One region of the Paenibacillus sp. FSL M8-0142 genome, then DNA from elsewhere that is predicted to be linked to it. Evidence: riboswitches for the same ligand, from Rfam matches in the RefSeq annotation. Region 1 holds a riboswitch; each other region holds the start of a gene.

Region 1 (10,727 bases):
TCCACATTGTAAATAGATTCGATATGCGGGATAACCCACTATATTGCTTTGTTGCCATGGATATTCAGCAAAACAGTGAACCGCCGGCCTTGAACTGAAAACGATTTCGAGATAACGCAATTATGCAGTATAATAATGACAGGAAGTTTCGCTTTGGGGAGGGACAACGACGTGCCGAAGATTGAAATATCACACAGCAGAAGCGATCAATTCCGATTCAAGAAAAATCCACAGCTGCTCTTTGCCGGACAGGTCGTGGATGAAGACTTCTTTTACGGTCCGCCGCAGATCCATGATTTTTGCGAAATTTTGTATGTCGTGGAAGGCCGCGGCGAATTCAGGATCGCGGGCAAGGTGTACGAACTCCGGAAAGGAGATGTGGCCATCTACAATCCGGGTGTGCCGCATGAGGAGAAGTCGGCAGGAAGCAGTCCCTTTAAAGTCATCTATTGCGGAGTCGATTCCCTGCATATCGAGGGCGTTCCTCAGGGAATGCTGCTGCCTCCGTACGTGGAGCCGGTTATTTCATGCGAGAAGTACGCATACAAGGTAGAGAGCTATCTTTCGGACATCATTCGAGAATGCGATTCTCAAATTCTTGGCTATGAAACGCTGAGCACGAATTTGCTTATGTCGCTGATTACGGTCATTTACCGGATTATCGACGTAAAGCACCAATTCCAGGCGTTGAAAGGAAAGCATGAAATTGCGCTGAGAACCAAGCAATTCATTGATGCCAACTACACCCAGAGCATCAGTCTGAAGGACATCGCCGACACGCTGTATGTCAGTCAGCACTATTTATCCCATCTATTCAAAAAGGAGCTCGGCGATTCGCCCTTCAACTACTTAATCTCCAAGCGGATTGAAGAAGCGAAGCGTCTGCTGTCGGATTCCGATGCCCCCGTGCACGAGATTGCGTCGCAGGTCGGATATGGGAATGATAAGTATTTCTCCATGCTGTTCAAAAAAATAACCGGGCAGACGCCATCCTCCTATCGGGAAAGTCAGCGGCGGCAAGCCCAGTTGACGGAATAACGCCGGCAGGCAGCCGCTAAGATGCGGCTGCCTGCTTGACGTTTATGCGGCGAATGCGGCCGCCAAGCGCAATCCCGTGACGAGGATTGCCGGCTTCCCCCGCCGACAACGGACTCGTGCCGAGGCACGAATGGTCCTTGTAAGCGAGTCTCGAGCAATCATTAAAATTTATTAGACGAGGGACGGTCACTTTTGAACCCAAAAGGTACAAATATTCTACTAAAAATAAGGGGCATGCTTAATCTTGATCGGGCCGACCGATTCGATCCGGCTTTGGCAGCCAAGCCGGTACCCTTCCTCGAGCTCTTCGGGGTCCAGCCTCTGTTCCTCCGCCTGATTCGGTGACGACAAATGCTGGACACCAACGCTTACATGGCATCGGCAGCGTGCGCACGTGCCTCTTTTGCAAAAAGAGTTCCAATCCACATCGTTCCGCTCGGCCAGATCCAGCACCGTCATCCCAAGCACGGGAGCAACGCTCTTGTGAACCTCCCGACCGGAAAGCTCGATGAGCTTGTCGGGAACAGCCTCCTCCAGCTCCTGTCCACCGGATGCAGACGGATGACCGGCCGAATGGCTATTCTTTTTACTCCTCCAGAATTTAAACACGATATATCCTCCTAAAATGCCTGGAACTATTCACTCCATTTACGCTTACCATTATACTCGAAAGCCGGGCTATTCTCACACCGTCTATACGCAGACATCATTTGAAAACCGCTCTATTTATTTATTTTGTATTCTACCAATATTTTGCTATACTATCATTGCTGTAAACCGTTTCATAGATTCATTTATCTTTCATAGAATGTGGGGGAGATTATTATCGGATACTCAAAACGATTGGGAAAGCTGGCCGCCGCCTCCCTGCTCTCTTTGTCGCTGCTCGGAACCGCGGCTGATCATCATCCAGCCCATGCGGCACCAACCATTTCCGTTCTGTTGGATGATGTTCCGCTTGCGTTCGATGCGGCTCCGCGAATTGAGAAAGGCGTAACCTACGTGCCTTTCCGGGCTGTGGGCGAGGCACTGGGCATCGACATCAAATGGAACAGCAAGACCCAAACCGTGCAGGCGGTAAAGACCGGCAACGATAACACAACCGAGGTTCAGCTCAGAGTCGGCAGCACCACCGCCGTGGTGAATAAGAAGAACGTCAAGCTGCCCGCAGCGCCGATCATGCGCGAAGGACGCGTGCTGATTCCGCTCAGCTCGTTCAGCAGCCAATTCGGGGCTTCCGTAAGGTGGAATCAGGCAACGCGCACCGTATCGCTCAAATCACCAAAAAGCAAAATGCATCTGCGGGCCTTCTATGCCATTGAATCCTTCAAGGAGCGGGATATTATTCAATGGATGAATTCCGTCGCCTTTGGCTGGAGCCGAATTGACCGTAACGGCGAATTCACCCTTCAAGGGGTTGAATACCGCATGCCGGAAGCCGCCGGAGACATTACGCCCCAGACACTTGTGGCCGATGCGGAAGGACAGGGCATTAAGCCCTATTTGATGGTATATGCACTGGACGGTAACGGCGAACTGACAAAAATGATGAGCGACGCCTCACTGCGGATGAAATCGATCGACGGGATTACCGCCGCCGTTACGGACAATGGGTTCGGCGGGGTCGTGCTGGATTTCGAAGGATTGGGCTTCAAGCTGGATGCCGCCTCCCAGCAGAAGCTGCTGAACCAATACGTGAAGGACCTTAGAGCTGCCTTGCCGAAAGGGACTGCCCTGTCCTTGGCCGTACCTCCGTTAAACAGCGCCTATAAAGGCTATGATTACAAAACGCTTGCATCGATTGCCGACGATCTAATTATCATGGCATACCAGTATCACCCGGTTGGCACCAAAGACCGGAAGCCGGAACCGAACACGCAAGTGCAGCAGGCTATTCAGCTTGCACTTGATGCCGGAGCCCCTAAGGACAAGCTTCTGCTTGGAATTAGCCTGGGCAGCGAAACGGAGAACTCCATCGACGACAAGCTTGGTCTGGCCAAGCGCTATCAGCTGAAAGGTGCGGCATTGTGGCGGCTCGGTATATTCAGAGTCTACGGTGATGATATCGAAGGCGCCATGAACGAAGCGGTGATCAAAGAGTGATCCGTAATAAAGGTTGAAGCGTGGATGAGTCCATCCTTCCGATCATCACTACACAGGCTGCCGGTCGTTATGGACCTGCAGCCTGTTCGCTTGTTCAATGCTTCCGTGATAACCGAGCATCTCTGACAGCCATTGAAACGACACAGGCTATGAATTAGCCGATGCCAATCTTCCACATGACCGGCACAAAAAAAAGATGACCTCTGTCGTATACAGAGGTCATCATCAAGACTTATGTATGTATTCGGTGCAATCACTGAAAATCGATCATAGAATTCCTTACCAGGACTTACAAGACGATCATTGTGCAGAGAGCTGGATCAAGATCAAAGATGAGCTGATCTAGCTAACACTTCCTACCAGCTTCGCATATTCCTCTTGGCTTAACACCCGGCGTGCGGTAACATAACGTGGCTTATAGTAAGAGTCGCTAAGCTTGCTGATTCGAACACCCTTGCTGCTTGAAGCATGTGCGAATTGCCCGTCTCCAATATAAACGCCAGCATGTGAAATTCCCTTGCCGTTCGTGTTGAAGAATACCAGATCACCGACACGCAGCTCTTCCTGGTCTACATGCACGCCTACTTGGGCTTGTCCTTGGGAAGTGCGCGGAAGGTCAAGATCAAAGTTACGGAACATATACAGAATAAATCCGGAGCAATCAAATCCGCTTGTGGTTGTTCCGCCCCACTTGTACGGTGTTCCTACTAACTGCTTCACTTGCTGCTGAAAGTTAGGCTGCTGATCGGCAAACGCTGTCACGGCACCGGAAGAAAAAATGATTGCGGATCCTAGCAAAGAAATGACCAATTTCTTCAAAATATATTCTCTCCTTCGATGCCTACGGAGTTAGCTAAGGGTTCGGCTGAAGGTCACCTATATTCCCTCTACTACAAGAATAATTCACCCAGGACGGTTCCCCCGTTTTCTCTAGCGAAATTCGGCAAAATTCATTAACATTTTGTAACCCTTTCTTAATATAGTATACAAGCTAGCAAACTGTCAATAATATCCGATAAATCTATCGTTTTTTAGATATCGCCGTCGAATCGAAAGAGTTTTAACAGTGTTTTTACTATATGAAAGGTCACATAGTCATGACATTTATGTTAAAATTGTTTCCGTTTTCTAAGTGCGGCGAAAAATCCTCCATGCAAGAAGCCGACACCTAGGGGGGCCGGCTTCTTGTTCTAGCAAATTCATCGATAGAACAAGCATTTGCTTCAGCCATTTTGCAGCTTTCAATGGCGTACCTCCTTATCATATTGAGATTGCAACGGTTATAATTCGATCACCTCTCTTCTAAACCTTAATGCATCCAACAGCAAAGCTACTTGATCACGACCTCCTCCGGTTCCACTTCAGAAGAAATCATAATCTGTCCTGCCCTATCGGCATGCAGCCCCGAGCATTCGATTTGCCCGGACCGTTCCCCGGTAACCACAAGCAAGCGGTCATCCAGCGAGTCGCTTTCCCCCTTGACGTTCACCACCTGTACATTTCGGCTCTGGTGAAAAAGAAGCAGCGGATTTTCCTGATTGCGAAGGACCATGTCCTGAATCGTCAGGTTCTTTCCATTGCGGCATACAATGCCTTCCCGACTTGTGATGGCCGACCGCATCACCGTCACGTTCTCCACCGGCATCTCCGGCAGGCCGTTGATGAGGAGCGCAGTATGCGCGCCGCTGCAGACGATATCCTGAATAACAATATTGCGGAACACGGGGGTTTCCTCGGTAACGGGGAGCATCGCTTCCGCTTGGTATTCGCCGGAGCCGGCTTTCCCTTCGTAATATAAATTGAAGGAGATGGCATCCCCGTCGATCTCCCGCATCCGGATCCGTTCGATGAAGATATTTTCGACCACGCCGCCGCGTCCGCGGCAGCTTTTAAACCGGATGCCGATATCGGTGCCGATGAAGGTGCAATCGGATACGTGCACATCCTTGATGCCCCCGGACATTTCACTGCCGACAACGATCCCGCCGTGGCCGTGATAAACGGTGCAGTTCCGGATGCTGATGCGCTCACTCGGCTTTCCCAGCAGGCGCCCGGCTTCATTTTTTCCGGACTTCAGACAGATCGCGTCATCTCCTACATCAAACGAGCTGTTTTCCACGGTCACGTATTTGCACGAATCGATGTCCAGTCCGTCCCCGTTCTGGGCATACCATGGATTGCGGACGGTAATGTTCTGAATGGTAATTTGCTCCGATGCCCAAGGATGCAGGCACCAGGCTGCGGAGTTTTGAAAGGTAGGGCCGTTGAGCAGAATCCGCTTGCAGTTTCTCAAGCTGAGCAGATTGGGTCTCAGATAGTCTCTGACAGGCTCATAATCCTGGGGATTCCGGCTGCCTGTTTGTTCGATCCGGGCCAGGTTCTCCATCCCGTCCCGGGCAGCCGGCGTTGGCCACCACAGTCCCCCGTCATCCACGACACCGCCGGTATGAATTAAACGATCCCACTGGCTTTCCGTCAGCTTCCCTTGCTTAACGGGCCTCCAGGCTTCGCCGCCTCCGTCAAAGATGCCGCTGCCAGTGATTGCGATATCCTCCAATCCTTCTCCATCGAGCGGAGACTGGCAGCGGAACATCTGCCGGCCCTCATAAGCAGACATCCGGATCGGATAAGCTTCGAATTGCTTGCTGAACATGACAAGCGCGCCGGCAGAAGCGTGAAGCTCAATCCGGCTCTGCAGGGTTAACGGACCGGTGTGCCAGATCCCCGGAGGGATGACCACCTTCCCCCCTCCTGCCTTTGCGCAAGCTTCGATTGCTTGATGAAATGCCAGGGTATTGTCGTAAACGCCGTCTCCTACTGCGCCATAGTCAGTGATCATTACTGTGTATTCCGGGATTACAGGCAAGTCGGGACATATTGCTTCTTCTGTTTGTTTCATGCTTACCTCCGCTTTAGTAAGTTTCAAGTTTGCTTATTCGATTGATACCGCATGAAGATGTAAGCGCTTATAAAAAATGCTGCCGATTGCAGCCAAAGCCCTTGAAGATCGGCTGCAGCCATGTTATATAATTTTCTACGAACCCAACTGGCCGTATCCGTTGTCTGCGACCTGTTCAGGCATCAGAGGCTTCACGAATGACAATAGGATCGGGATCCTCGTGTGCAAAGGAGTTAAAGAGAATGAATGACCGGCTGCAGCCTAAGTACCATATCGGAGATCATGATTTCTCCATTCAATACATGTCACGAAACGGTTCCAGCAGCATGCCCCGTCCGCATGAGCATCCCTACTTCGAGCTGTATTATCTGCTTAATGGAGAGCGGGTCTACTTCATGGACGATAATGTGTTTACCGTCAAAAAAGGGGATATGATGATCGTGAACCCGCATGATCTGCATTCGACCGCAAGCTCCGATAAGCTGATCTTCGAGCGGGTGCTGATCGGCTTCTCCCGAAGCTTCATCGAAGAGGGCGATGCCGGCGTCGCCAAGCTGCTCGATCACGGGACATCCAGGCTGGTTCGCATTCCGTTGAAGCATCAGCCCGACATCGAACGGCTGCTCCTCTCGATGCTCGCAGAATGTCAATCCGGGCAGGCACATTACGGCTCGTTGGTTCGCGCGTGGATGAACGAGCTGCTCATCCGCCTGCACCGGATCGAGACCTCGCTCCAATCGCTGCCCCCAGAATATGAGCATCCGATGCACCAGAAAATTTCGGAGATTGCCCAGTATATCAAATCCAACTATCATGAAAGGCTTACGCTCGATCAGATCGCCAAGCAGTTTTACATCAGCCCTTCCTATCTCAGCAGAGTGTTCACCAAGCTGACAGGCTTTCACTTTCGCGAGTACCTGCAGGTGGTACGGATTCGTGAAGCCCAGAAGATGCTTGTGAGCAGCCGGGATTCCGTACAATTCATCTCCGAGCAAACCGGATTTGAGCATATTGCCCACTTTAATAAAACCTTTAAAAAAATCGCAGGCACGACGCCCCTTCAATACCGTAAGCGCCATGGATAGCCTCAGGGCCGTTCGGGCTGATCCAATGCCGGGTTCCCCGTCTAGGAGCAGCCCTTCCAGCTTCTATTTCTCTCCTCTTCCAACCCGGAACCAGTCGATATCCGCATACCCTCTGTCTAAGTGATCCTCTCGGCTCGCCGCAAACAATCCTACCTTAGCTCCGACCCAGTGCCCCTTTTCCGCTTCGAACTCCTTATCTCCGCACGGCACGAAAGGACCGTCAGCGCCGGCGTACTCGAAGCGGCATATAGCTCCAGGAAGAACCGTCACCCGTAGCGTTACTTTCCCTTCGCTCAATCCACCGGACCACACAATATGTTCCGCCTGGTCGTTTCCTTCGGCACGGAGGAGTTCCATGCCGGATCCGTCCTCCTTCATCCGAACGGCTACATAAGCAAAGGTTCGCCCGAATATGATCAGGCCCGCATATTCACCGGGCTTGAGTGCCGTTCCGTCCACCCTCGCTTCAGCTTGAAATACTTCTGCCGGGAATTTCTGCATCAGCAAGTGAGGGGCAGCGTAGATCGTGCGGGTGGACTGGTTATCCGGCACCGGGAAGGCAAATAATCGCAAATGGCTCTCCCTCTCGAATGCGTACCAGGCCGGATTGGGATTGGCCTGCCATTGCCACTGGAGGCCAAGCTCAGCTCCTTCGAAATCGTCCGAGTCATCCGGCGCCTGAATCGCATGCTCCCCGCCGACGTTTGACTTCGGATAACGAAGAACCGGTTCGCCGATCCCGTCCCCATTCGCATCGATACCGATCTGCGGCCAATCATCGACCCAGCGCATCGGCTGCAGATGAGTGATTCGCCCGTATGCCCCTTTGTCTTGAAAATGCATGAACCAGCATTCGCCCGAAGCGAGCTCTACCCAGCCGCCCTGATGCGGGCCGTTAATCGGGCTATCGCCTTGATGCAGTACGATTTTATCCTCGTAGGGGCCAAAGACCGCAGTCGATCGAAGCACGGTCTGCCAGCCCGTAGATACACCCCCGGCGGGAGCAAATATATAATAATAGCCATTCCGTTTATACATCTTCGGACCTTCCATCGTTGGATGGCGCTCGGTACCGTCGAAAACGATCTGACCTTCATCCAAGAGACGCATTCCGTCCGGGGACATCCGGCACATTCTTAATAGGTGCTTGATGCCGCATCTGCTTTTGGCGAACGCGTGAACCAGGTAGGCCTGGCCGTCATCGTCCCAGAACGGACACGGGTCGATCAGGCCTTTCCCCTCTTGAACCAGATGCAGAGGCGTCCAGCTGCCTGCCGGGTCCCTTGCTGTGCTCATCATAATGCCGACATCCGGATCTCCATAGAACACCCAGTACTTGCCGTCATGGAACCGAAGGGCCGGAGCCCACACGCCGTTCCCATGCTGAGGCACGTCATAGCCCGGCAGCTCCATTCGGGGCAGCACATGATTAATAATCCTCCAGTTAATCAGATCCTTCGAGTGCAGAATCGGCAGTCCCGGCAGATGGCCGAAGCTGGAAGCCGTCATATAGAAATCGTCCCCGACCCGGATCACATCCGGATCCGAATAATCCGCATGAAGCACCGGGTTCACGAACGTCCCGTCTCCCTGGTCCGACAGCCAAGGTTTGTTCTGTAATGCTTGCAGTATTGACGATGAGTGCATCATCGCGTCCCTCCTCCTATAACGAATCTAGTAACCGCTCCATTTCCAGACTGGCAAGGATGAAAGGCGCCACGCCAATCTGGGCATCGGACACCACTTGTTCACTGATGTAATATTCATACGAGCCGTTGCGGTCATCGCTCAGCCCTGCTCCATGGCATATGGAATGAAGATGCACGCCGGTTGCGCCGGCCTCAACAAACCGCTGAATCAAACCGGCGTACGCCCGCTCCGCAACAGGCATTGAAGGCTGCTCCAGGTACTGGAGCCGAACGCCCTTGGCCAAAGCGTAAATAAACATGGAGGAGCCGGAGGTTTCAAGATAATTGCCTTCCCGGAAGCCCTGATCGAGCACCTGGAACCACAGCCCGCTCTCTTTCTCCTGCCATCGTGCCATCGCTCGGCTTAGGCGCTCGAATATGCCAATGATCGTACCGCGCTGCGGATGATCTATCGGGAAAAACTCCAGACTGTCCACAAGCGCCATCGCATACCAGCCCAAAGCCCGGCTCCAAAAGTTCGGGGACCGCCCGCTTTCCGGATCGGCCCAAACCTGTTCCTTCGCTTCATCCCATCCGTGATACAGAAGACCCGTCTTGGGATCCCGGGTTCTGCGCTCCACCAGCAGAAGCTGATGTGCCACCTCGTCAAACAATTCGGGGCGGTTGTAGGTTTGGGCATACTGAGCCAGGAACGGCGAAGACATATAGAGCCCATCCAGCCACATCTGAAATGGATATACTTTTTTGTGCCAAAAACCGCCGTCCGTCGTCCTGGGCTGGCTGATGAGCTGGGCGGCCAGCGTATGGGAAGCCTTTTCATATCGGGAGTCTGGAAATTTGGCCCTCAGGGCAAACAAATTTTTCCCCTGGTTGATTTGGTCCAGATTGTACTCCTCAATGCGGTACCCCCGAATGCTTCCATCCTCTTGAACAAACAGATCCATATGCCGTTTCATGAAGTCGAAATAAGCTTCCTTGTTATAAAAATCCCCTGTACGGGCGATCGCCATGAGCATCATCCCGGGTACATACGCCCACCGGCGGGCAATTTCCGGGTGAACTCCCTCGCCGTCCGCTTGACGGAGGATCGTATCCACCGTCCGGACGGACCATGGGTTCCCTTCCATCCAAATCCCCCCTCAATCTTCTTGGAAGTATAATTTTCAAGCTTCATTATAATGAAACATAAACGATAAAAATTCCGGGTTTGATGCTGAATCCCCCGCATTTTTTGCATTTTATGCTCTCTTTCCCCGCTCTCGCTTCCTTCATGAAGCTAAAAATGCCGCTAGGATTCAAATCCGGCAAAAAAGGCAAAGAATGACCCGAATTAAACATCGGAGACCGTTTTAATAGGAGTATGCCATTCGGTAACATAGATGGAAACGAAGAATAACAAGCCGCAAAAATAAGAAACAGCTGAAAGGTTGATGATCATGACTGCACTGCCTCGAGTCCGTCCGGAGGAGGTCGGCATTCCTCCATCCGCCATCCTCCGCTTTATGGAGGACATGACGGACAAAAATATGAACCTGCACAGCTTTATGCTCCTTCGGCATGGCAAAGTGGCAGCCGAAGGCTATTACTTCCCGTTCCACAAAGATTTAAGGCATCCGATATTCTCGGTCAGCAAGAGCCTGACATCGGCCGCTGTCGGCATTACCATCGGAGAAGGGCGGATCTCCCTGGATGACAAGGTCATTCATTTTTTTCCGGATAAACAGCCGGAGACCGTACATCCGTACACAGCCAGTATGACCATCCGGCATCTCTTGAGCATGCAAACCGTCCACAGAAAATCAACCAATAAGGAGGCCCGGGATATCGTATTCGAATACCTTCATACGCCGCCGAGCCATCCCCCGGGAACCGTCTTTGCCTACGATACGACAGGTACGCATACGCTGTGCGCCATTCTCCAACGGGTCACGGGGACTACCGTACATGACTATC
Region 2 (10,727 bases), 1.6 Mb from region 1:
TTCGCACATCGCTTTAACCGGCGGCTGGTTCGCCAGGAAGTCCCCGCCGTAAACCGTATCGTCAAAGTGCTCCCACGGGGAGTCGCCTTCACCTTTCGTATTAACCGCTCCGTTAATGCCGCCTTGCGCGCACACGGAGTGAGAACGTTTCACAGGTACCAGTGAGAACAAATGAACATGGGCTCCTGCTTCGGCCGCTTTGATGGTTGCCATCAGTCCGGCAAGGCCGCCGCCCACTACGATAATATTAGATGCTGCCATTTATACGTTCACTCCTTTAAGAGGTTGTTCAAAAAGTCGTCTTTTGATCACGTAGTGTATCAAGATGTAACTCGGCATCGAATCTTGAACTCAGCCGGGCCTAAGTAGAAGCTTCCGAAGCATGTTTCCTGCGGAAACATTTCAAGTGCTCACGTACCCAAAACGTACGCTCCGCTCCTGACGTCCCTAGCTTCATCTAACCTAAAGCGTTTTGAAAAAACGCACTTCGGAAGCATATGCTCCGGTGCTGAAAAACCGGCTTTTTGAACTTGCACTTTAAGCCAAGACTGTCTTAACTACATCGATCGCTGCTTCTGCAGCCTGGAACTCGGAATTTCTGAATCCGGTCATCGCAAGGATAAACAGGACGCTCATAAATACGAACAAGCCCATGCAAATGTATGTGGATACTCGCTGCGCGCGCGGGCCGACGGTAATGCCCCAGCTGACGAGGAATGCCCACAGGCCGTTCGCGAAGTGGAACGTAGCCGATACAACGCCGATAATATACAGAACAAATAATACAGGATTGCTCACGATATCGTGCATGACGGCACCCAGATCATCATGGGTGATCTTGCCGATCATGATCTGAAAACGGGTGTCGTACATATGCCAGATCACAAATACGAACGTAATAACCCCGGTAATCCGCTGAACGGTAAAACGGATGTTCCGCTCATAATTGTAATTGCCGATGTTGTTTTTGGCCTGATACGCAATGTACAGACCGTAAATGCCGTGGTACATCAGCGGCAGCCAGATCAAGAACAGCTCAAGGAAGAAGATAAGAGGCAAGCTGTTCAGTAAATTCACGGCTCCCTTGAAGCCTTCCTTTCCCCCCTCGAAAGCCTGAAAGTTGGATATCATGTGGCTGAGCAGAAATGCTCCAAGCGGTATGACACCGAGTAAGGAATGCAGCTTTCTGGAATAATACCCTTTCATCAGTTGACGTTCCCCTTTCCAATGTGCAGCGTTTTCAATTTCACTCACCTATTTACGGAACAATTACACTTACTTACACTGTGCTTTTCGCGTGCAACGACAAAATGTTCCCTTTTTCCACAAACGTGTGAACATCCTGTGTCATGTTTCATGTTACTCCTTTTTTTCTTATAAGGGAATTGCAATATAATTATTAATCGTTATAATCTATACGCATAAGTAGATATTGGAACACCATCCTATATATAATGGAGGAATATCATGTTCGAAGATCTGGACATGTTTGCCGTTGTGGTGGAGCAATCCAGCATCAATAAAGCATCCAAGCTGCTGAACCTGTCCCAGCCGGCGCTCTCGCGGAAGATCGCCAAGCTCGAAGACGAGCTCGGCCTGCCCCTGTTCAACCGGCGCGGCAAGCGCCTTGAGCTGACGTCGATCGGGCAGATCGTATATACCTTTGCGCTGGAGCAGCGCCAGCAGCAGCTGAAGCTCATGCAGACGCTCGCCCACTATCGGGAAGGGGAGCAGATCTCGATTAATCTGGGCGCGAGCCTGACGACGCTGCAGACGACGCTGCCCCCGCTCGTCAACGCGTTCATGGAGCGGCATCCCGCCGCGGAAATCAAGCTGATTACCGGCAAAACCCATGAGATCGTTTCTTATGTAAGGGATAAACGGGTGGATGTCGGCATCGTCGCCTCTTCCATCAACCAACCGGGACTAAACTGCATTCCCCTGTTTGACGATCATCTGGAGCTCGTCATTCCCGCCGTCCATCCGCTGGCGGAGCTGGAGGATGTCGAGGTCGAGCACCTCCAGGGGCTTCCGATGATTATTTTCTCGACCGGCACCTGGTACCGTAAGCTGACGGACGACCTGTTTCACCGGTGGGGCATCATGCCCGATATTCGGATGGAGATCGATTCCTTCGAAGCGATCGTCCGCTTGATCCCGACCTGCAAAGCAGCGGCCCTGCTTCCGAAATCATACCTCCGTCCGCAGCTGCTCTCCGACAACGGGCTTGTGGACATTCACATCCCCGCGCTCATGGAGACGCGGCGGACGACCTCCCTGATTTACGGGGATGCTTCAGAGCTTAGCAGCGCCGCCCGCCGCTGGATTAACGAAACCGAGGTGCTCTTCCGAAGCCTTGCGGAAGAGAAGCAGCGAAAAAACCTGACGACCTAGAGATCGTCAGGTTTTTTTGTATTATTTCTGCTGCAGATTCACGACTTCCGTCTCAAACCGCTCCACATTGTCGTTGGAGCCGATGACGACCATAACATCGCCGGCGTTGACCACGTCCATCGCCGTCGGCGCGACGATAATGCCGGATCGCTTGTTGAGGGCGACCACCGTGACACCGTAACGGACGCGCGTGTTCAGTTCGCTTAACGTCTTGCCGTCCATACAATCGGTTACCGTCATTTCCACGATCAAATAATCCTTAGATAATTCGATATAGTCGAGCAGATTCGGCGTAACCAGCTGGTGAGCCACACGGATTCCCATATCCCGTTCGGGGAAGATGACCCGGTCCACACCCAGCTTCTGCAGCGCCCGGCCGTGCAGCACGGAAATCGCTTTGGCCACGACGGTCGATACGCCAAGCTCCTTGAGCAGGATGGCGGACAGAATGCTCATCTGGATATCGTCTCCGATCGCGACGATCCCGCAGTCGAAGTTGCGGATGCCGAGCGATTTCAGCATCTCCTCATCCGTAGCATCGGCGACCACCGTATGGGTCAGATACTCGCTCATATCCTCGACGACCTCTTCGTTCCGGTCAATGCCGAGAACCTCATAGCCTAGTTCCATTAGTTCCAGTGCCAGACTCGAGCCGAACCGCCCCAAACCGATCACTGCAAATTGCTTTGGTTTCATGTCTCTCCTATACTCCTTATCCAATAATCATTTTGCCTTCCGGATGACGATACAATTCTTTACCCTTTTTCGGACCGAGTGCATAAGCCAGCGTCAGCGGACCTAGACGTCCGGCAAACATCGTTAAGCTGATCAATATTTTGCCGAACACCGTCAAATCCGGCGTTAATCCCATCGACAAGCCGACGGTACCGAAGGCCGAGGTCGTTTCGAATAGAATCTCCAGGAAATCCGCATCCTCTGTCGTGGACAGGATCATGGATACCGTCAATACGAGCAGCAGCGCAAGAAGCGCAATCGTTAACGCCTTTAAGACCCGCTCCTGAGCGAGGCGAAACCGGAATAAGACGATGTCCTCACGCCCTCTCATCATTGCGAATACGGCCCCTACCATCACCATAAAGGTTGTCGTCTTGATTCCGCCCCCGGTCGATCCCGGCGACGCTCCGATAAACATAAGTATAATAATGAAAAATTGCGTAGCTTGCCTTAGGCCGCCGATATCAATCGAATTCGCGCCCGCTGTTCGCGGACTGACCGATTGGAAGAACGAGGCGAGCACTTTACCTCCCCCGTCCAAGGAGCCCAGCGTTAACGGATTGGTGAACTCAAAAATAAATATGATGATCGCCCCGATGAAGATCAACGCCCCCGACATCGAGAGAACGACCTTGGAGTGAAGCGACAGCTTCCTTTTTTGACGGAAATCGATCAAATCGGATAATACAACGAACCCGATGCCGCCGGATATGATCAACAGCATGGATACGATGTTTACCAACGGATCATCGACATAATCCGTGAGACTATGAAAATCACCGAACAGATCGAAGCCTGCATTGTTAAACAGCGAAACGGAATGGAACACCCCAAAATAGAGGGCTTTTCCAATAGGCATATCCCATGCCCAGCGCAGTGTAAACAGTACGGCAGCGCACGCCTCGAAGGTCAAGGAATAGATAAACACCCGCCGGATCAAACGAACGATCCCTTCGATGGAGGACTGATTCATCGCTTCCTGCAGAACAAGCCGGTCCTTGAGCGATATCCTCCGCTTGAATACCAGGGCGAACAGGGTTGCCATCGTCATAAACCCGAGCCCGCTGAGTTGAATGAGCAGAAGGATCACCGTATGTCCGAAAGCACTGAAGCTTGTGCCTGTATCCACGACAACAAGCCCGGTCAGACAGACGGCGGAAGCCGCCGTAAACATGACGTCAATCCCGCTGATCGGTTCGCCGGTCCTGCTGGATACGGGCAGCATGAGCAGAATGGTACCGACCAGGATCGCCGCCGCAAAACCGAGCGCAAGGATCTGCGGAGGTGACAGCTTAAGCCACTTCATTTTTGAGTTCAAAGTTTCACCTTCTCCAAAAAAATCAAAGAAAAAAGACACTGGAAAACAGTGCCCTTCACGGTCTGGTTCCTGTGCAACAGCCTACGAGGTTAGCTGACGGATTCGGGCATTATCACAGGCCGCCCTATCCATGATCCGAAAGAGATCATGAAATTCACCCCAATTACATGGTTCCCCCGTTCTCATTACGAAATTCGGCTGGTTTATTCGGTTCCTTGAAGCATGATGTGATTATAACGCAATCCGGAAGCGAACCCAACGTCGTTTTTTTACCAAAAAGTCTTTAAATGAGCGCGAATTGGGCATATTCAAGAGTACAAGGATATGGTTCTCTAACGTTTTCGAAACCTTTCATTCATTTTCAGCGTTTTATTTCATTATTGGCCCTTTGGGATAAGCAGGGCTTGTTCTTCATATGTATGTTATATTGACTCTATGATCCGCTTTTTGCGGGGCCGGTTATTCATATCGGAAAGCACTAAAATTAAGAGGAGGAATTTCATGAACCGTGCCGAAGAGCCCCTGAAGCTGACACCTAACCTAAAGAAGCTTATCGCACCGGCCATCATCGGTCTGATCCTGTTTCTTATATTCCAGGTACTCCCATCCACTTCCTTCGAGTCGACCGATACGCCCTATCCGCAAATCATTTCCAAGGATGAGGCTGCGCAAGCGGCGTCACGGTTCGCGCGCGAACGTTTAGGGTTTCCTGCTTCCGAAGGGCAACCCCCCCTTGTTACATACCAGTCCAACTCCGAGCTGTACGGATATTTGGCCAAGGAAAAGAAGCTAAAGGAGTATAACAAGAATTACGAAGCCAAATACCCATATGACGTATACCGCGTCCGCTTCACCTTGCCGGGTGGCGATGCGCTGAACGTGGATGTGCATATGCAGAATGCCGGCATCGCGGGATTCTCCTATGATTCCGCCCGCTCCAGTTACGACAGGATCGAGCTGAATCAAGGGGAGGTCCGGAAGCAAATGCTGCTTCTGGTTGAGGAAGGCATGACGCTGGCCGAGAAGCAGGCGCTCGCGGAGCCGTGGCTCAAGTGGGCCGGATACGATGCGACGCAGCTGCAGCTTTCTACCCGGGAAGGCGAACCTAAGCTGAGATATACCGTCACGGAAGCCGCCATCGGGGATTCGAGGCTGCAGCTGGAGTTTACCTTTGAACATGGGACACTGCGTTCCTTCGAGCCCGCGTTCTCGGTTCCGGCAGCGCATTCTGCCTATGTGAACAAGCAGACGCAGGATGCAACGCTGCTGACGCTGGTCGGGTACGGTTTGTTTACGCTTGTGCTCGGTATCCTGGCCATCGTCTACAGCGTCAAGACCAGAGCCTATACCTCGTTTAAGCGCGGTATCCTGCTGTCCGTCCTGTTGTTTGTCATCCAGATGCTGAATACGTACAACCTGGTTCCGGTCTTTAAGGCACAAGGAATGTCCGAGACCGGCATCATCGGGATGATGATCTTCTACGCCATCTACTCCCTCGTCTTCTCCGCCCTGCTCTATTTCTCGCTTGTCGGCGGAAGCGGTCTATGGCGAAAGGAAGACGGGCTTAATCCGTGGCCGCGTGCCAAGGAGCCCGGGTACGGCCGCTATGTCTTGGAAAGCATGAAGGTGGGCTATTTGTGGGCCCTCATTCTGCTCGGCATTCAGTCCTTGATCTTCATCGCGCTCGGCCTGACCTTGAACACCTGGTCCACGACCGATGCCTCGCAGTCGCCTTACAACATGCTCTATCCATGGCTGTTTCCGCTGATGGCTTGGCTGGCAGGCATTTCGGAGGAAGCGGTATACCGGCTGTTCGGCATTAGAATGGTGAAGAAAATCGTGCGCAGCACCTTTGTCGCGAGTTTGATCACCTCGATCATCTGGGCGCTAGGCCATACGCTGTATCCGATTTACCCAGTCGTATCCCGCCCGATTGAGCTGGTCATTATCGGCCTGCTGTTCAGCTATATTTTCCTGAAATACGGATATATTGCGGCCATGTTCTCGCATGTCGTCTTCAACAGCATTCTCATGGGAATCAGCCTGGTCATGCTTCAAGGGGCCCCTAATGTGCTAATCGGCCTGTTCTATATGGTGCTGCCGGCAATCGTGGCTTACGTGATCTATCGCTTGAATCCAACAAAAAAAGAGAAGCCGTATGTCACGACTCCTCATCACGAAGGGCATTGAGTATATCTGTAGCTAATTTTTCACCGATCGAAAGGGGCTTAAAGTCTTCGACTGAAGCCTCTTTTATTTTTTTGATCGAGCCGAAATGCTTCAGCAGCAGCTTCCGCCGCTTCTCGCCGATGCCCGGGATCGAGTCCAGCTTGGACGAAACCATCGATTTGCCGCGCTGCTCTCGATGGAAGGAGATCGCAAACCGGTGGACCTCATCCTGGATGCGCTGAAGCAGGTAGAACTCCTGGCTGTCCCGCGGCAGGGACACCGGCTGCGGCGGATCGCCGACCATCAGCTGCGCCGTTCTATGCTTGGCATCCTTCACAAGCCCGCAGACCGGAATAAACAGTCCCAGCTCATTCTCCAGCACATCGATCGCAGCCGATATCTGTCCCCTGCCGCCGTCGACCACGATCAGGTCCGGCAGCGGCAGATTCTCCTTCAGCACCCGCTCGTACCGTCTCCGGATGACCTCACGCATCGTCTCGTAATCATCCGGCCCCTGCACGGTGCGGATTTTGTACTTCCGGTATTCCTTCTTATCCGGTTTCCCGTTTGTAAACACGACCATCGCCGAAACCGGATTCGTTCCCTGTATGTTCGAGTTGTCAAACGCCTCGATCCGGTTCAGGGATTCGATGCCGATCACTTCGCCGAGATTGGCCGCGGCAATCGATGTCCGCTCCTCATCTCGTTCGATTAAGCGGAATTTCTCATCCAGCGCAACCTTTGCATTTTCAATCGCCATCCCGACCATCTGGCGCTTTAAGCCGCGCTGCGGCACATGGACCTTAACGCCGAGCCATTCCTGCAAGGCGGCTGCACCTCCGGCGGCGTCCACCAGGCCGGCAGCCTCCGCCCGCTCGTTCTCGGCTTTTGTCGCGGCGGCCAGACGTTCGGCCTCCTCCCCTTGCCCGGGGCTTTCCGGACCGCCGGCCGAACCTGAGCCGGACGGGTCCTCAGCGACTGCTAAGGCAGGCGATCCAGCGGTATCGCCCTCACCGGTGCCTTGGGCCGGGCCGCTCTCGTTGGAAGCAGCGGCTCGGCTGCCTGCTCCCTCCGATATCGAATCATCCTTGGCCGCGATGCTGTCTTGCGCATCGGAGTCGGCCTCCTCGATCAAGACCGGCCCCGGAAGCAGGATTTCCTGCGGCACGGCAGGGTTTTCGCTGTAGTACTGCGCGATGAAGGACATGAAATCGCTGTGCGCGTCGCCGTAGAACGGAAAGATGGATTTGTTGCGCTGCACCATTTTCCCCTGGCGCATGTACAGAATTTGCACGCACATCCAGCCCTTATCCACGGCATAACCGAATACGTCACGGTCCCGGGTATCGGTTGTGGTGATCTTCTGCTTCTCCATCAAGGTGTCGATATGGATGATCTGGTCCCTCAGCTCCTTGGCGCGTTCGAAATACAGGTCCTCTGCGGCTTCCTGCATTTTGCGCTGCAGCTCCTTCTTGATCTCTTCATGGCCGCCGCTTAGAAAGGAGGTGATTTCGCTGGTGATCTCCTCGTAGGCGGTCTTCGGCACCTCTTTCACGCATGGAGCCATGCATTGGCCCATATGATAATACAAGCACACCTCTTTCGGCATAACCCCGCATTTGCGCAAAGGATACATGCGGTCGAGCAGCTTTTTCGTCTGCTGAGCGGCATAAGCGTTCGGATACGGGCCGAAGTACTTGGCTTTATCTTTAAGCACCCGGCGCGTTACTTCGAGACGGGGATGCTCTTCGTTCGTAATTTTTAGATATGGATAGGTTTTGTCATCCTTCAGCAGAACATTATATCTTGGCTGGTGCGTCTTGATCAGGTTGCACTCCAGGATGAGCGCTTCCATATTGCTGCCCGTTACGATGTATTCGAAATCGCGGATTTCGGCCACCAGCATCTGGGTCTTGCCGTTGTGGCTGCCGGTAAAATAAGAGCGCACCCGGTTCTTCAGCACTTTGGCCTTGCCGACATAAATAATGGTTCCTTCCCGGTTCTTCATCAGGTAGCACCCGGGCTGATCGGGCAGCAGCGCCAGCTTGTGCCGGATATTCTCCAGCGCCTTCTCCTGCTCCTGCAGTTGTTTGCCGAAGTCGTCCATCTTCTTCCTCCTCTCCAAGAAGATTATATATGATTATGATGAGAATGCTGCAAAAAATCCAAAAAGCGACGTTCAATCTGCAATGTATAGGTCAACGGTTTTGTTCGTGGCGCCAAAGGCGCTCGCGGGCGGCTCGTTCACGAGGCGCTGATCGGGATCTATATATTGTACCCGGAAGCGGCAGTAATCGGATGCTGCAAAATCCTGATGATAAACCGCATAAAGCGCCTATCGGATTGTTGACCGAAGGCGCTTTATGGAAGCTTTATTGCGGTAGCGGCACTTGCTTATCAAGCATTATTGATGCTTCGCAATGATGCCTTTCAAGGCTTCTTTGGAGTTAAGCCCTACCACTTTATCGACAGGCTGGCCGTCTTTAAAGAAAATCATCGTCGGAATGCTCATAACGCCGAAGCGTGCTGCGGATTCCGGATTTTCATCCACGTTCACCTTTGCGATTTTTACATCGTCGCCGAGTTCTTGGGACAATTCGTCCAGAATCGGAGCGAGCATTTTACAAGGACCGCACCATGGGGCCCAGAAATCAACTACAACCGTTCCTTGACCTTCCACTTCGTTGGCGAAGGTTTGATCGGTAACATTAACGATAGCCATTGTATACTCCTCCTTACAGGATAATTTCAAGATATAGCGCGAATCATAATGTCGAATGCGTCGACGGTTTTAGTATACCACAAACTTTAAGAAAAAGTGAAATATACTCACCTAAAGAAAGGGGAATTCTCGGAATATTCATGCAATCTTTACAAATGATTTGGACATTGGGTATACTACTAATAATAAGTCGGGTGACCTGTCTTAGCCGTGCATACGGAATGTTCACCTTTTTGAGGAGGCAAGCACCATGGATGTAAACGTGCGCATGAACGATCCGCGGGAGCACATCAATGAAGAACCGCGCAATGATTTCAGCGATTTGATGATGGGCTTTCTTGGGATGTTCGGTTTCATGACCATCATCTTCTTCGGATTCGTCATTATCAAATTTTTGGTCGGCTAATTGACGGCTCCTTGCGCTAAGAAAAGCCTGATCCCTGTCATCGCGTCCTGTGACGCTAAAGGGATCAGGCTTTTTTACATTTCTATAGGCAGCAGCCTTGCCTAGAATTTTCCCCTCTGATTCTCGCCGTATAAATGAACGACGTCCACGAACGGTGCAATGCGGTTCATCAGCCGCTGCCCCTTATGGGCCTCTTCCCCGTCCTTGCTCGTAAAGCTTAGGTGCCGCTCGAGTCCGTCCAGCGGATAGTTCGACGTGTAGAAGGTCGGCTTGCGGTTCATCCGGTAATTCAGAATCGACCCCAGCACATGATCCCGTACCCAAGGGCTTAAATTCTCGGCGCCGATATCGTCGAAGATCAACAGATCGCAGTTCTTCATCGTCTCGACCATTTCCTTCAGCTTCGGTCCGTCCTGCATCATCGTTTTCAGATCCTCTACAAAATCAGGCATATACACGATTACGCCCGAATACCCCGCCATCGCCAGCTCATAGAGCAGATAGCCCATCAAATAAGTCTTGCCGGTGCCGAAGGATCCGGTCAAATACAATCCCCGGGGACTCAGCCCATTCTCCTTCGTCTCCTTAATATACTTGAACACCTGATGAACTCCGGGAGCTCTCAGCCGGTCCTTGGCCATAATCTCCATATGGTCATAGCCTTCATTCAGCGCTTTGTCGTCGACATAGAAGCTGCGGATCCGCTTCCGGATCTGATCCTCATTCGTTTTGGCAACCTGCAGGGAGCACGGCGTTTTCCGTTCATAAATCTCCACCGTTCCGTTGACCCGCTGAATATCCAGCTTGCTGTAGTGTCCCTGGAAATCATTCGGGCAACGGTCCAGTCCCGGACACTGCTTGCAGTTGGCCTGATCGCCGGCATACTGGTACAGCTTGCTTAAATTGATGCGCAGCACCCGGTCGTCAATCTCCGGATATTCCGCACGCATCGCCTGAATAAGCGGGTTCTTCAGCAGCTCCTC
Region 3 (10,727 bases), 1.9 Mb from region 1:
CAGATAGTACTTTCCGTCTTCACTGCCTGCTGCATCCAACGCCTCACGGACTGCTTTCATGAGCAGCGTGAAGTTTTCCTTATCCTCAGGTCCCCGGGAATTGGTCTCCAAACCGCCTTCCACCGGATATTCCCAGTCGACGTCCAGGCCGTCAATGCCGTATTCCCGCAGGAAATGGACCGCCGAGTTCGCGAATGCCCTGCGCGTCTCCTCCGTCCGTGCGATGTTCGAGAAATTGCCGGACCACGTCCAGCCTCCGACCGACACCAACAGCTTCAAATGCGGATTCGCTGCTTTAATCGATTCAAATGCCTTGAAGTTCTGAAAATCAAAGGTCGGATCTCCGATGATGATTTCTCCGTCATACACGTACCGGTTCTGGGCGGGAATGTTAGGATCTTCGCAGGCTCGCGCCCCGCTTCCGAACTTCTTCCAGCAGATGTCGGCAAAAGCATAGTTGATGTGCGTCAGCTTGGACACGTCCAAATCGTCAGGCTGCAGGTTGCGGGCATTGGAATCGGTACTCGCGGACCACGACGTGTAATACGTAATATTGTTATAATTGCTGCCAGGAACGACAGTCACCGCATCGCTCTCAGGAGAGGTCCACAGGCTATTTGCTCCCGTCACCTTGAAGGAATAGGTCTTTCCTTCTTCGAGCCCAGCAACCGTATACCGGTTCTGCTCGCTGGTGCCGATCTTTACGCCATCCTGGTAAATATGATAGGTTGTGGCGCCAGGAACCGGAGCCCAGCCTAGCGATACCGTCGACCGCGTCGCCGTTACAACTTGCAGCCCCTCAGGCTGAGCCAGCTCGCCCCATGTGATCGTAACCGTATTGCTGTTCGCGGACGTCTCGAGCGCGCCGTTCACCGTTCGCTGCGCCCCAACCATAAATTTATATGTCTGCCCTGCTTCAAGAGGGGAGTAGGTCGATGAGGTTGCGGTGTTCTCCCAGGTTCCACCTGCCCATGCCCCATTGACGTAAATGTCATAGGCGGCGGCACCCGGACTGGAGCCCCAGTCCAGCGTCACGGAATCCTCTGTTACGTCCGTAATTTTAAGACCGCTTGGCGGCGTTAACGGAGCTTCTTTATACTCGGTGACATCCTTCGTTGTCGTGAACTCCAGCACATTGCTCTTATGCTCCTGTTTCGTATCTTCATTCCATGTAATATAGATGCGGTAGGTGGTTTCCGGGGATAAGCCTGTCACGGCCCGGGTCCAATAGTTCCCCCAAGTCAGCCATTTGCCTGTATCGGCATCCCACACCTGAATATTGTTATCGTCCTCTTTAGGTCTGAAATCCCACTCAAAAATCGCCATATTATGGGAGACGCTGACCAATCTTAGATTTTGCGGGGCTTTCGGATCCTGGTTAGCTGCTATATCGTTCATGGAGGTCGGACTCTTGCCGTACGTGGAATTTGTTACCGTGATGGGCTCCGCTGACAAATCCGCAGCAGGAACCGTTGCCGGAGGGGGAAGATCGCCCTCTGCAGCATATACTGACACAGCAGGGGCAAGCGGAGTAAGAACTAGGAGCAGGACAAGCACCCCAGTGAGCCATTTCGAAAACCTTTTGATCATGAATGGCATGACCGTTTCACCTCAATTTCTCAAATTTCGATTTGCAAAAGGATACAGCATTTTTCATAAATGTCTGTTCTGTCCGTGATGTCATCGCATAACCGGCTTGCAGACGTCATAGCCCAAGCCGTTAATCATACATGAAACGTCTCTGCTTGGCGTTCATCTTGATGACTGGTCCAGCTTCGCATGGTGATCGAAATCCTGCGATAAATGAAAGCGGTTACCGTTTTTATCTCAAAAATATGTACGGCAGACTCATCTCCCTTCTCCATGTCCAAACCTTCAACCTTTTGGCCCCGAGCCCTGCTACAGCCTCCTTCCCCGGCTTTCAGCGGTTTATTGAATTTTAAATCTATTTGTATCATGGAACCTTCCCTAGAAATTGAGAAGGGATACATTTCCATAGATTAGGGATAAAATCTTGTAATTTTATATTCTGTTAATAAATTCAAATCTCAGGAGCGTCCAGCCTCAAGGAAGCAAGGCTCCTAATCAAACGCTTTATGTACAGACCGTTCTATTTTCGGTATTAATGTCCTGGTAACAGAAAAAAGCTGTCCTAAGCAGACAAGCTACTTATAGGACAGCTCCCTTCACCTATATAGACGATTCCTCTACTTCAGCGGGCTAAGATGCTCATGCTTCAGCTTCCAAACTCCTTCCCCGGTCCGCACGAAAACATTGGTCGCTCTTCCCCTGCCGGTAGTAAACTTGCCTTGAGCATATCCCTCGTAGCGGTAGGTATAGATGCAGACCGCCGTCCCGGAATTCTCGGCAATCCACTTCACGTCGTCAGCGTAATAAACCTCGTCCCGAACGACGTCCCAGGCATGTTCGAAGTAAGCGCGGATCTCGTCCTTCGTAACGCAGCTGCGGTCCGAGAACCAGTAAACCGCATTCTCATCCAGCAGTTTAACCACTTGATCGAAATCATGGGTGTTCGTTGCCGATATGTATGCTTCCAGCGCTTGTTGGTATCCCATAAGTGTCTTCCCCCTCCTCCTCTCTCCTCGCCAAATCTCTTCCAAAACCTTTTGCTTTCGCCTTCGGCCCAATTCGTTCCATTCGATGATAACGGCGGATGTTCTTCTTCTCCTGCCCATCTCCAATAAATATAAAGCTAGCTCTCATCATGGAACAACCTATTTTCTCTGAAAAATTCTTACGCCTCCTAATGAAATCCCAGGTCTGCATCTCTACGGATTGTGCTAAGATATGAAGCAATACGAGCTCATTATCAAGAGAAAGAATGTCAACATGATCGTCATGAGACTTGTTCACAGCTTGCCGTCCCCCATACTCCGGCACAGACCTAACGGGACGAAGTGAATCCCTCCGAATACAGGTGATTGCGTATGATGAGTATTGCCGATTTCGCGGAGCGCACAGGCATCGTCCCCAGTGCTCTTCGCTTTTATGAATCCAAAGGAATATTAGTGCCTGCAGAGCGCCAGGCCAACGGCTACCGGACTTATGGCGACCATCAAATCCACGAAGCGAAGCTGGTAAACAGCCTCCGTCAAGCGGGAATCAGCCTTAACGACATCCGAGGTTTCCTTGAATCGGATGAGGAGACACGCTCCCGGCTGCTGGAGCGCTGGCGACGGGAGGCGGAAGCCCGAATTCTCTCCGTACAGATTGCAAGCCAATATCTGAACGGAATGGAACCGGGGCCAGGCAGTCTTCATCTTGTTAGATGGGACGAACCCCTGACCCTGCTATGGCAGCCTTATGAAGTCCATAAGCCTGTTCATTCCTATTCGCTGGCTTGCGAGCATGCCCTTCCGCAACTGCGTCAAGCAGGCATCCGCCCCCAAGGAACCGGCCTGATCCGGGTCCTGGATTCCCGGGAGTCCAGCGTTCTGATCGAAGTCGGCTACCAACTGGGCCGGGATCCTAATGCAAAATGCCGTTCACAATCGCTTCCACCCGAAGCATACTTGGAAACCTTGCCTCCTACCTTGTTCGTCTCCGTCGACAGCTCTTGGGAAGATATCTTTATCTGCATGCGGACGATCCGATTTTTGGAGAAGTTCGGCTTTAAGCCTTCCGGCAAACGGATCGAGCGGCATTTTGAGGACTCGGACTCCTTCGAAATATTAATTCCCGTCATGCAGTCAACCATGGGTTGACCTTCAAGTAACTTGAAGGTTTATACTGGGTTTGTTCGTTCCCAAAACTTTCTTGCTAAGGAGGAGTTTCGTAAATGCCTGCGCTAAAGCTCGATGATTTTGATGGAGGATTTATTATTGCCCCTTGGGACCGGTTCAAGGAGCTCATCACATGGTACAGCACGCACTTGGATTTGAAAGTGACATACGAGGAAGATTTTCCGGTCGAAAAAATGGCCACCCTGACATTCCCTGCACTCGGCTGTATTCATATCAAGTCCGTAGAGCATGGGCATCCCCATTTTGCGGTGGATTGGGGCCGGAACGGAAATGTCCGTTTTTGCTTTACGGCAACCGACCTGGATGCGGTACATACATACTTTCGCAATCAGAACATCCAAGTGACTGAAATTACGGAAGGAGCCTTCGACCGCACCTTTGACTTCTACGACCCGGTCGGCAACCGATTAACAGCGATCGAGCCCGAACCCGGGACCGAGGAATGGGTTGCCAAGGCCCCTACGGCACGCTTTCCATTTCAGGCTATCCCCCGCTTTGGCGTCGATAATCTGGAGGATGCGATCCAGTGGTATGAGACGAATCTGGGCGGCAAGGTCGAACGGATTAGCGAGGACGGCACTTCCGCGATCGTGATCATGACGAACGAAGGCGCGCCGGTCTACCTTGAGACTGCCCGTCCCGATCACACCAAGGACAGGCTGACGGTCGCTGCACGGCCGTACTGGGTGATCCGAAAAAAGGCCGATTTCTTCGAAACCCATAATCGCTTGAAAGAACAGGGCTGGCATGTTACGGATTTCGCCGGGAATCCCAAGACGCTGGTACTGTTCCACACCTACGATCTGTACGGTAACCAAATTAACATATGGTGTTATGAGGACTGTTAATTGCAAGCAATTTGATAAGCCAAAAGGCACTCCCTGAAGCAGGGAATGCCTTTTTTACTGAAGCCGCTTATTATTTACGTGCTCGTTTCCTGCCTTGATTTCACTAAACAAATTAACCTCCGGATCAGGAGTCTTTGGCTCAACAGCCGGATGTCCTGTACCTGCTCCGGTAAAGTATTGAGATAGCAAATCCTCCAACTGTGATAAGGTTACCGGCTTTGCGGAATCCTGCAGTTCATAACCAAGCAGTCCGTTGGGCTCGATCGTAGCCGTTTTCACATCACTTCGTTTGGATATCCCCTGCTGCCGCAATTTCATCTCAAGCGCATCCACGGTTAACCTTAGCTTTTTCATATTCTGCAATTGAAGCTGCCCATTCTCTATAACGATAACGGCTGGTCCCTTTATCCACCTCTCAAAACGGCTCCAACGCACTTGCATAAATTCGACCAGGATGAGAACCAGAATAAAGACCAGAGCCGCTGCAAAGGTCAGAACTAAGTTTTCTTCGGCGATCGGTTGAACGATGATCGTTCCGATGGAAATCATCGTAATGGTTGTGGGTACGGTCATTTGGGAGATTGATTTTCGACCGGATATGCGGAGCACCAGCATTCCAAAAATAATTAAAATAAGGGATTTCCAGATCTCATTCCATAGCTCATTCATAGACTTGTCTCCTCAATCGTTCAATGATTCCCTTATGTTTTGGTCAACGAGTAACCATCTTATGCATGCCCTTACTCATTTTGATGGATAATATTTAACTAGTCCCTCTCTTCCCCATTATTTTGGTTTGCGAATCGCGTAATTTCGGATACAATCAATGACTGAAAAAATTATCCTGAGGCGAGGGGTGCTCTATGCATCATTTCAATGAGATCTTCGTTCAATTGTTAATTTTGCTTGCGATATCGATGGGGGTTATCGCATTGGCCAAAAAAGTAAACCAGCCTTATTCGATTGCGCTCGTTGTGGTAGGTTTGCTGCTCGGATTGCTGCATATTCCCGTTTTGGACGAAGCCGAAACTTTTATTACGCAATCCAATGTATTCCAGGCGATCATCATCTCCTTGTTTCTGCCTATCCTGCTTGGCGACGCCACATTAAAGCTTCCTTTCTCCCACTTACGGCAGCAGAGCAAGCCGGTGGTTGCTCTGGCGATCGGCGGAACCTTTCTATCTTTCCTTATTATCGCACTGGCGATGTATGGAATCATGGGACTGCCTTTACCTGTAGCTTTTACCTTTGCAGCGCTTATGAGCGCAACGGACCCGATTAGCGTAATCTCCATCTTCAAATCCCTTGGTGTTTCCAAGAAAATGGTGACCATCATCGAAGGGGAGTCGCTTTTCAATGACGGCATCGCCGTCGTGTTATTCCAAATTTCATCCGTATACTTGCTCTCCTATATAGAGATGGGCTGGGCAGGCATAGGCAGCGGGATCTGGCTCTTTCTTCAGTTTAGCTTGGGAGGGATTGCGATTGGAGCCATCCTCGGCTTTCTGTTCTCACAGCTCATTCGTTTTTATGACGATTATCCGCTGGAGATTGCCTTTTCGATGTTGTTGTTTTTCGGAAGCTACTTTATTGCCGAGCACTTTCATGTCTCGGGAGTTATCGCCGTCGTCGTAAGCGGCTTGATCTTCGGCAGCTACGGCAGCCGGATCGGGATGTCCGAAACCACGAAGATGAATATCAATTCGTTCTGGGATGTCATTACCCTGGTTGCCAATTCATTGATATTCCTTATGATCGGCCTAGAAATCAAGCATATCGATTTCACGGATAAATGGGCGCTGATTATCGCCTCCATCATTATCGTGCTGATTGGAAGAACGGTCGCTGTTTATACCAGCTTGAGCTTCCTGCGGAAATTTCCGTCATCCTGGAAAGCTCTGCTGAATTGGGGCGGCTTAAAAGGGAGCTTATCGATTGCACTTGCGCTAAGCCTGCCCGCCTCCTTCGAAGGGCGCGACGATATCCTCGTCCTTACATTCAGCGTCGTCCTGTTCTCGCTTCTTGCACAGGGGCTGACGATAAAACCGTTGGTTACCAAGCTTACGCTGTCGAATCCCGTCAAGGAGACCGAATAACTAACTAGAGCAAGATCGAATATTTATTGAAAGTCCGAAACCTCGCGAGGGAACTCGCGTAGAATACCTAAGTATAGATTAAGCTGCATCGTTTCAATAACGTCACATGACACTTCGGGATCAAGGTTTACATTTAGATCTACCTAGCTTAGTATATACTACGATAATCTTATATTATTGATCGCTTAATCCCCACCACTTGGGGAGCGGGGGAACCAGCGAAGCCGCTAACGGCTTCAGGGGTGAATTCTTTCCAAGCCGGAAAGAACGGGGACTCTCAGACCCGAATCCGACAGCTAACCTCGTCAGCGTCTCGAGAGATAACGCCCGTGCAACTTTGACTTGTTTATTCGGAACACAGTCCAAAGCCTGGAAGCAGATTGTCTCTGCTACCGGGCTTTTTTTCCTTGGGTTCAGAAGACTCAAGCCGCTTGATCAGAAAGGAGCAGATGCATTCATGATACATCATGAAAAAATTATGGTGTGTGTTTATTATGGGCCGAACGGCGAACGGCTGATTCGGAGAGGAGGCGAGCTCGCCAAACTACTGCAATGTCCCCTCTATGTGATGAGCGTCATTCCCTCGGCTGTGGATGAACTCGATCTCGAGCAGGAAAAATTCATGGCCCTTTGGCAAACCATCTGCGATGAATATGGAGCTTCGTTCATCACCAAGCCTAATGATAATCGTCATAAAGCTTCGGACATCATCGCCGAGACCGCCAAGCATTATCAGATAACGCAGCTGGTCATCGGACAATCCGGCCAAACACGGTGGCAGGAAATCACACAGGGTTCATTCGTCAATGAGCTGCTTAATCGAATCGGCGAGACGGATCTGCACATCGTGGCTGTGCAGCGAATGGATCAACACATCGTGGAGACTCACGAGCGTGGAATTCCGGTTACGGTTGTCAGCAAAGATGGACTATATCTGATCCGTAAAGGTGAAGACGAAGGGGACGTTGTCGCGGAGGGGCTGTTCTTCAAGGAACTGAATACGGATTTCGAAACCGGTTTGTTGCGTATAAAAACCGATCGGGAATTCAAGTATTTAAAGGTAAGTCAGGGGAAAGTCGCAGACACTTCGTTTTTCCTAAGTCAAGCATCAACACCCCTTGACCATGAGAAGGATTATGGATAGTAACGCAACAACCCAACGATCCGCTCCCAGCAAAATCGAAATGTTCATCAACAAACAAAAAAGCAATATGAGCCCCCCTCAGCTCATCCTGATCGTATTTACCATCTTAATCTTGATCGGTACCTTGCTGCTCGCGCTTCCACTGTCCTCCGCCAGCGGTACATCCGTAGGACTGCTGGATGCATTATTTACTGCCACTTCCGCAATCTGCGTGAATGGCCTAGTTGTCGTGGATACCGGGAGCGTCTACTCAACCTTTGGCCAAGTCATCATTATGATATTGATTCAAACCGGCGGGTTGGGCTTTATGACCTTTGGTGTCATGGTTGCCATCGTGTTAGGGAAAAGAATCGGGTTAAAGCAGCGTCTCATGATTCAACAAACGACCCACTCCACATCGGCACAGGGACTGGTCAAACTATCCCTGTATATGGTGCTGATCTCATTTGCCTTTGAAACGCTCGGAACGATTCTCCTCGCCATTCGATGGCATGAGATCGGCTGGGGACAAGCACTCTATTATGGACTTTTTCATTCCGTCTCTGCCTTCAACAACGCCGGTTTTGCCCTTTGGTCGGACAGTCTCTCTTCCTTTGTCGGCGATCCTGTCGTCAACATAACGATTGTCTTGCTCTTTGTTATTGGCGGACTCGGGTATATTGTCGTTGTCGATCTGTTCCGCAAGCGCTCTTGGAGGAAGCTGTCCCTTCACTCCAAGATTGTCATTCTTGGAACGGGCATCCTATGCGTGTTCGGCTTTGCAGCGATTCTCGTACTGGAAAGCTGGAATCCGGCTACCTTCGGGCATTTGAACGGAGGCGAGCGGGTGCTCGCAGCATTCTTCCAGGGCATGACCCCAAGAAGCTCCGGGTTTAACACGATTGACATCAGCAGCATGCTGGCGGCTTCCCAGTTCATTATCATCATTCTGATGTTTATCGGAGCAGCCTCAGGCGGAACAGGGGGAGGCATCAAGATCAATACGCTTGTGGTACTCATACTGGCAACCATCCAAACCTTCCGTGGCGGCGGCCAAGTCCATGCCTTCCAGCGCAAAATTGCGATTGAAACGGTCTTGCGCGCACTAGCTGTCGTTATGAGTTCATTGGTAGCCGTACTTGTCGTTGCCCTCCTGCTCACGGTATCCGAGGGAATGCTGGAGGAGCATTTTCTAGAGGTTCTCTTTGAAGCGACTTCGGCCTTCAGCACAACCGGGTTGTCTATGGGACTCACGAGTGAGCTGTCTCCTGCCGGCAAATTCATTGTGATTGTCACGATGTTTGCCGGGCGGCTGGGTCCATTAACGCTCGCTTATGCGCTGGCTCAGAAAAAACGCTCCTCCAAAATCGGGTATGCGGAAGATCATGTGCTGATCGGTTAGATAACCTACAAGAATTAATAATAACCTTCCGCCTCTCTGTATCAAGGGTTAAACACACTAAAAATAGGATGCCGGAAATCGGCATCCTCCTTATTGCACTAGTATTAATCCGTTTCTTTTAATGAAGAAGGGACGGCTTCCTCGGCAGTCTGATCCGCTGAATAGCTCATCTTCCTTCCCCTTTCCCTTGACGAGAGCATCACTTCGCCGCGACGGCTTCGATCTCAACGAGCAAATCCGGCGAAGCGAGAGCTTTGACAATAACTAACGTTGTCGCCGGGGGAGGGGTAGGCAAGGAACCTGCCCCCGCCTCCATGAAGGCACCAAGCAGATTTTCATCCGTTAAATAGATCGTGGATTTTACGATATCGTTTGCATCCATATCTGCGTCGGCAAGAACTTTATATAAATTGTTGATCGCCAACTCCGTTTGTTGCCGAATATCATTGCCGGGAACTCCATCCGGACCTACACCCACTTGACCGGAGATGAACAGCATGCGCTGGAAAGACGTGACCTCAACTCCATGATGATAAATGTTTGAAGAGGCCATTCCTGGAGGATTAAATTTTCTCAACATCATCCCATCTCCCTTTTGTTCCATATTTTTGCATAGCATATTAAGGACTCGTGCTCAAAATCGGAAGAGTGCTCTAGACTTTTCTTACGGGGAACCACAGTTCAACGGAATGTAGCCCTGCTATTTCGCCGTAGATTTCCAATTCCATTCCATCCACCTGCTCATAGCCTGACGTTGGGAGCCATTCCGTATAAAATCGCCGGTACATCGTCTCGATGGTTCCACCGAACGCATCCCAAGCAATGGGTTCCGAGGGGAAGATCGCCCATGTTTGTGCAGGAATCGTTATGGTAGAATATCCATTCGTGTTACTGGTTTCGCTTTTAAAGGCACACAGCATATACGGAAAGGTATCATTTCCTGTATGTTTGTAGCTGCAAATCCCATGTACTTTGTATGAATCCGGACTCAAAAAACGGGGCAAGTTGCCGGCATTAGCAGCAAGTCGCTCTACTTCACCAGTGGCGTGGCATTGTTACCAGAATTGTGCCGGCGTGTTCGGTGCATCACCGCCTCCTTCGCTACGAAAAACTCGTTCCATGCCAAATACCTCGAATGATTCCTTCGTTTCTATGCGATAATTCATCGCGTCTACTCCTTTGATCGTAATCAGAAAGGAGAGGCGTGGATAGGCCTTAAGAGCAATTCCGGCTTGGCGAGCCATTGCCGGCGTAACCCCATGAAGCGATTGAAAAGCTCGCGCGAAAGAAACCGGGGATTCGTAGCCGTATTTCATGGCAATATCAATGACTCTCGCCGAATCGCTATTTTGCAATTCGAGTGCGGCAAGGGTAAGCTTTCGGCGCCGAATATACTCCGCCAGTGTTACATTGGTGATGAAGGAGAACATCCTTTGAAACTGATGAGATGAACAACAAGCTCTAAGCGCAACTTCACTCAGTTCAATCTCCCCC

What was found. A riboswitch is a leader RNA that binds a small molecule or an ion and turns the genes downstream of it on or off. The one in region 1 is predicted to bind cyclic di-AMP.
Region 2: another riboswitch for cyclic di-AMP. It lies ahead of NSQ46_RS04710 (TrkH family potassium uptake protein); the one in region 1 lies ahead of NSQ46_RS12590 (C40 family peptidase).
Region 3: another riboswitch for cyclic di-AMP. It lies ahead of NSQ46_RS03450 (histidine kinase); the one in region 1 lies ahead of NSQ46_RS12590 (C40 family peptidase).

Annotation. Positions count from the first base shown of each region.
Region 1 covers NZ_CP152008.1:2,649,507-2,660,233, reverse strand. The annotation lists gene NSQ46_RS12605 (AraC family transcriptional regulator) at 172-1,038, shown strand; gene NSQ46_RS12600 (2Fe-2S iron-sulfur cluster-binding protein) at 1,258-1,647, opposite strand; gene NSQ46_RS12595 (stalk domain-containing protein) at 1,882-3,141, shown strand; gene NSQ46_RS12590 (C40 family peptidase) at 3,484-3,960, opposite strand; cyclic di-AMP (ydaO/yuaA leader) riboswitch at 3,964-4,097, opposite strand; gene NSQ46_RS12585 (glycoside hydrolase family 28 protein) at 4,472-6,040, opposite strand; gene NSQ46_RS12580 (AraC family transcriptional regulator) at 6,283-7,125, shown strand; gene NSQ46_RS12575 (glycoside hydrolase 43 family protein) at 7,189-8,775, opposite strand; gene NSQ46_RS12570 (glycoside hydrolase family 88 protein) at 8,789-9,901, opposite strand; gene NSQ46_RS12565 (serine hydrolase) at 10,211-10,727, shown strand, end outside.
Region 2 covers NZ_CP152008.1:1,026,588-1,037,314, reverse strand. The annotation lists gene sdhA (succinate dehydrogenase flavoprotein subunit) at 1-261, opposite strand, end outside; gene NSQ46_RS04725 (succinate dehydrogenase cytochrome b558 subunit) at 538-1,206, opposite strand; gene NSQ46_RS04720 (LysR family transcriptional regulator) at 1,468-2,394, shown strand; gene NSQ46_RS04715 (TrkA family potassium uptake protein) at 2,416-3,090, opposite strand; gene NSQ46_RS04710 (TrkH family potassium uptake protein) at 3,107-4,447, opposite strand; cyclic di-AMP (ydaO/yuaA leader) riboswitch at 4,511-4,657, opposite strand; gene NSQ46_RS04705 (type II CAAX endopeptidase family protein) at 4,949-6,637, shown strand; gene uvrC (excinuclease ABC subunit UvrC) at 6,609-8,723, opposite strand; gene trxA (thioredoxin) at 9,021-9,338, opposite strand; gene NSQ46_RS04690 (hypothetical protein) at 9,589-9,744, shown strand; gene dnaI (primosomal protein DnaI) at 9,846-10,727, opposite strand, start outside.
Region 3 covers NZ_CP152008.1:779,064-789,790, reverse strand. The annotation lists gene NSQ46_RS03485 (glycosyl hydrolase family 18 protein) at 1-1,599, opposite strand, end outside; gene NSQ46_RS03480 (nuclear transport factor 2 family protein) at 2,208-2,576, opposite strand; gene NSQ46_RS03475 (hypothetical protein) at 2,524-2,874, opposite strand; gene NSQ46_RS03470 (MerR family transcriptional regulator) at 2,949-3,725, shown strand; gene NSQ46_RS03465 (VOC family protein) at 3,800-4,612, shown strand; gene NSQ46_RS03460 (DUF421 domain-containing protein) at 4,667-5,281, opposite strand; gene NSQ46_RS03455 (sodium:proton antiporter) at 5,476-6,708, shown strand; cyclic di-AMP (ydaO/yuaA leader) riboswitch at 6,881-7,033, shown strand; gene NSQ46_RS03450 (histidine kinase) at 7,166-7,852, shown strand; gene NSQ46_RS03445 (TrkH family potassium uptake protein) at 7,845-9,233, shown strand; gene NSQ46_RS03440 (RidA family protein) at 9,433-9,816, opposite strand; partial or broken gene NSQ46_RS03435 (AraC family transcriptional regulator) at 9,887-10,727, opposite strand, start outside.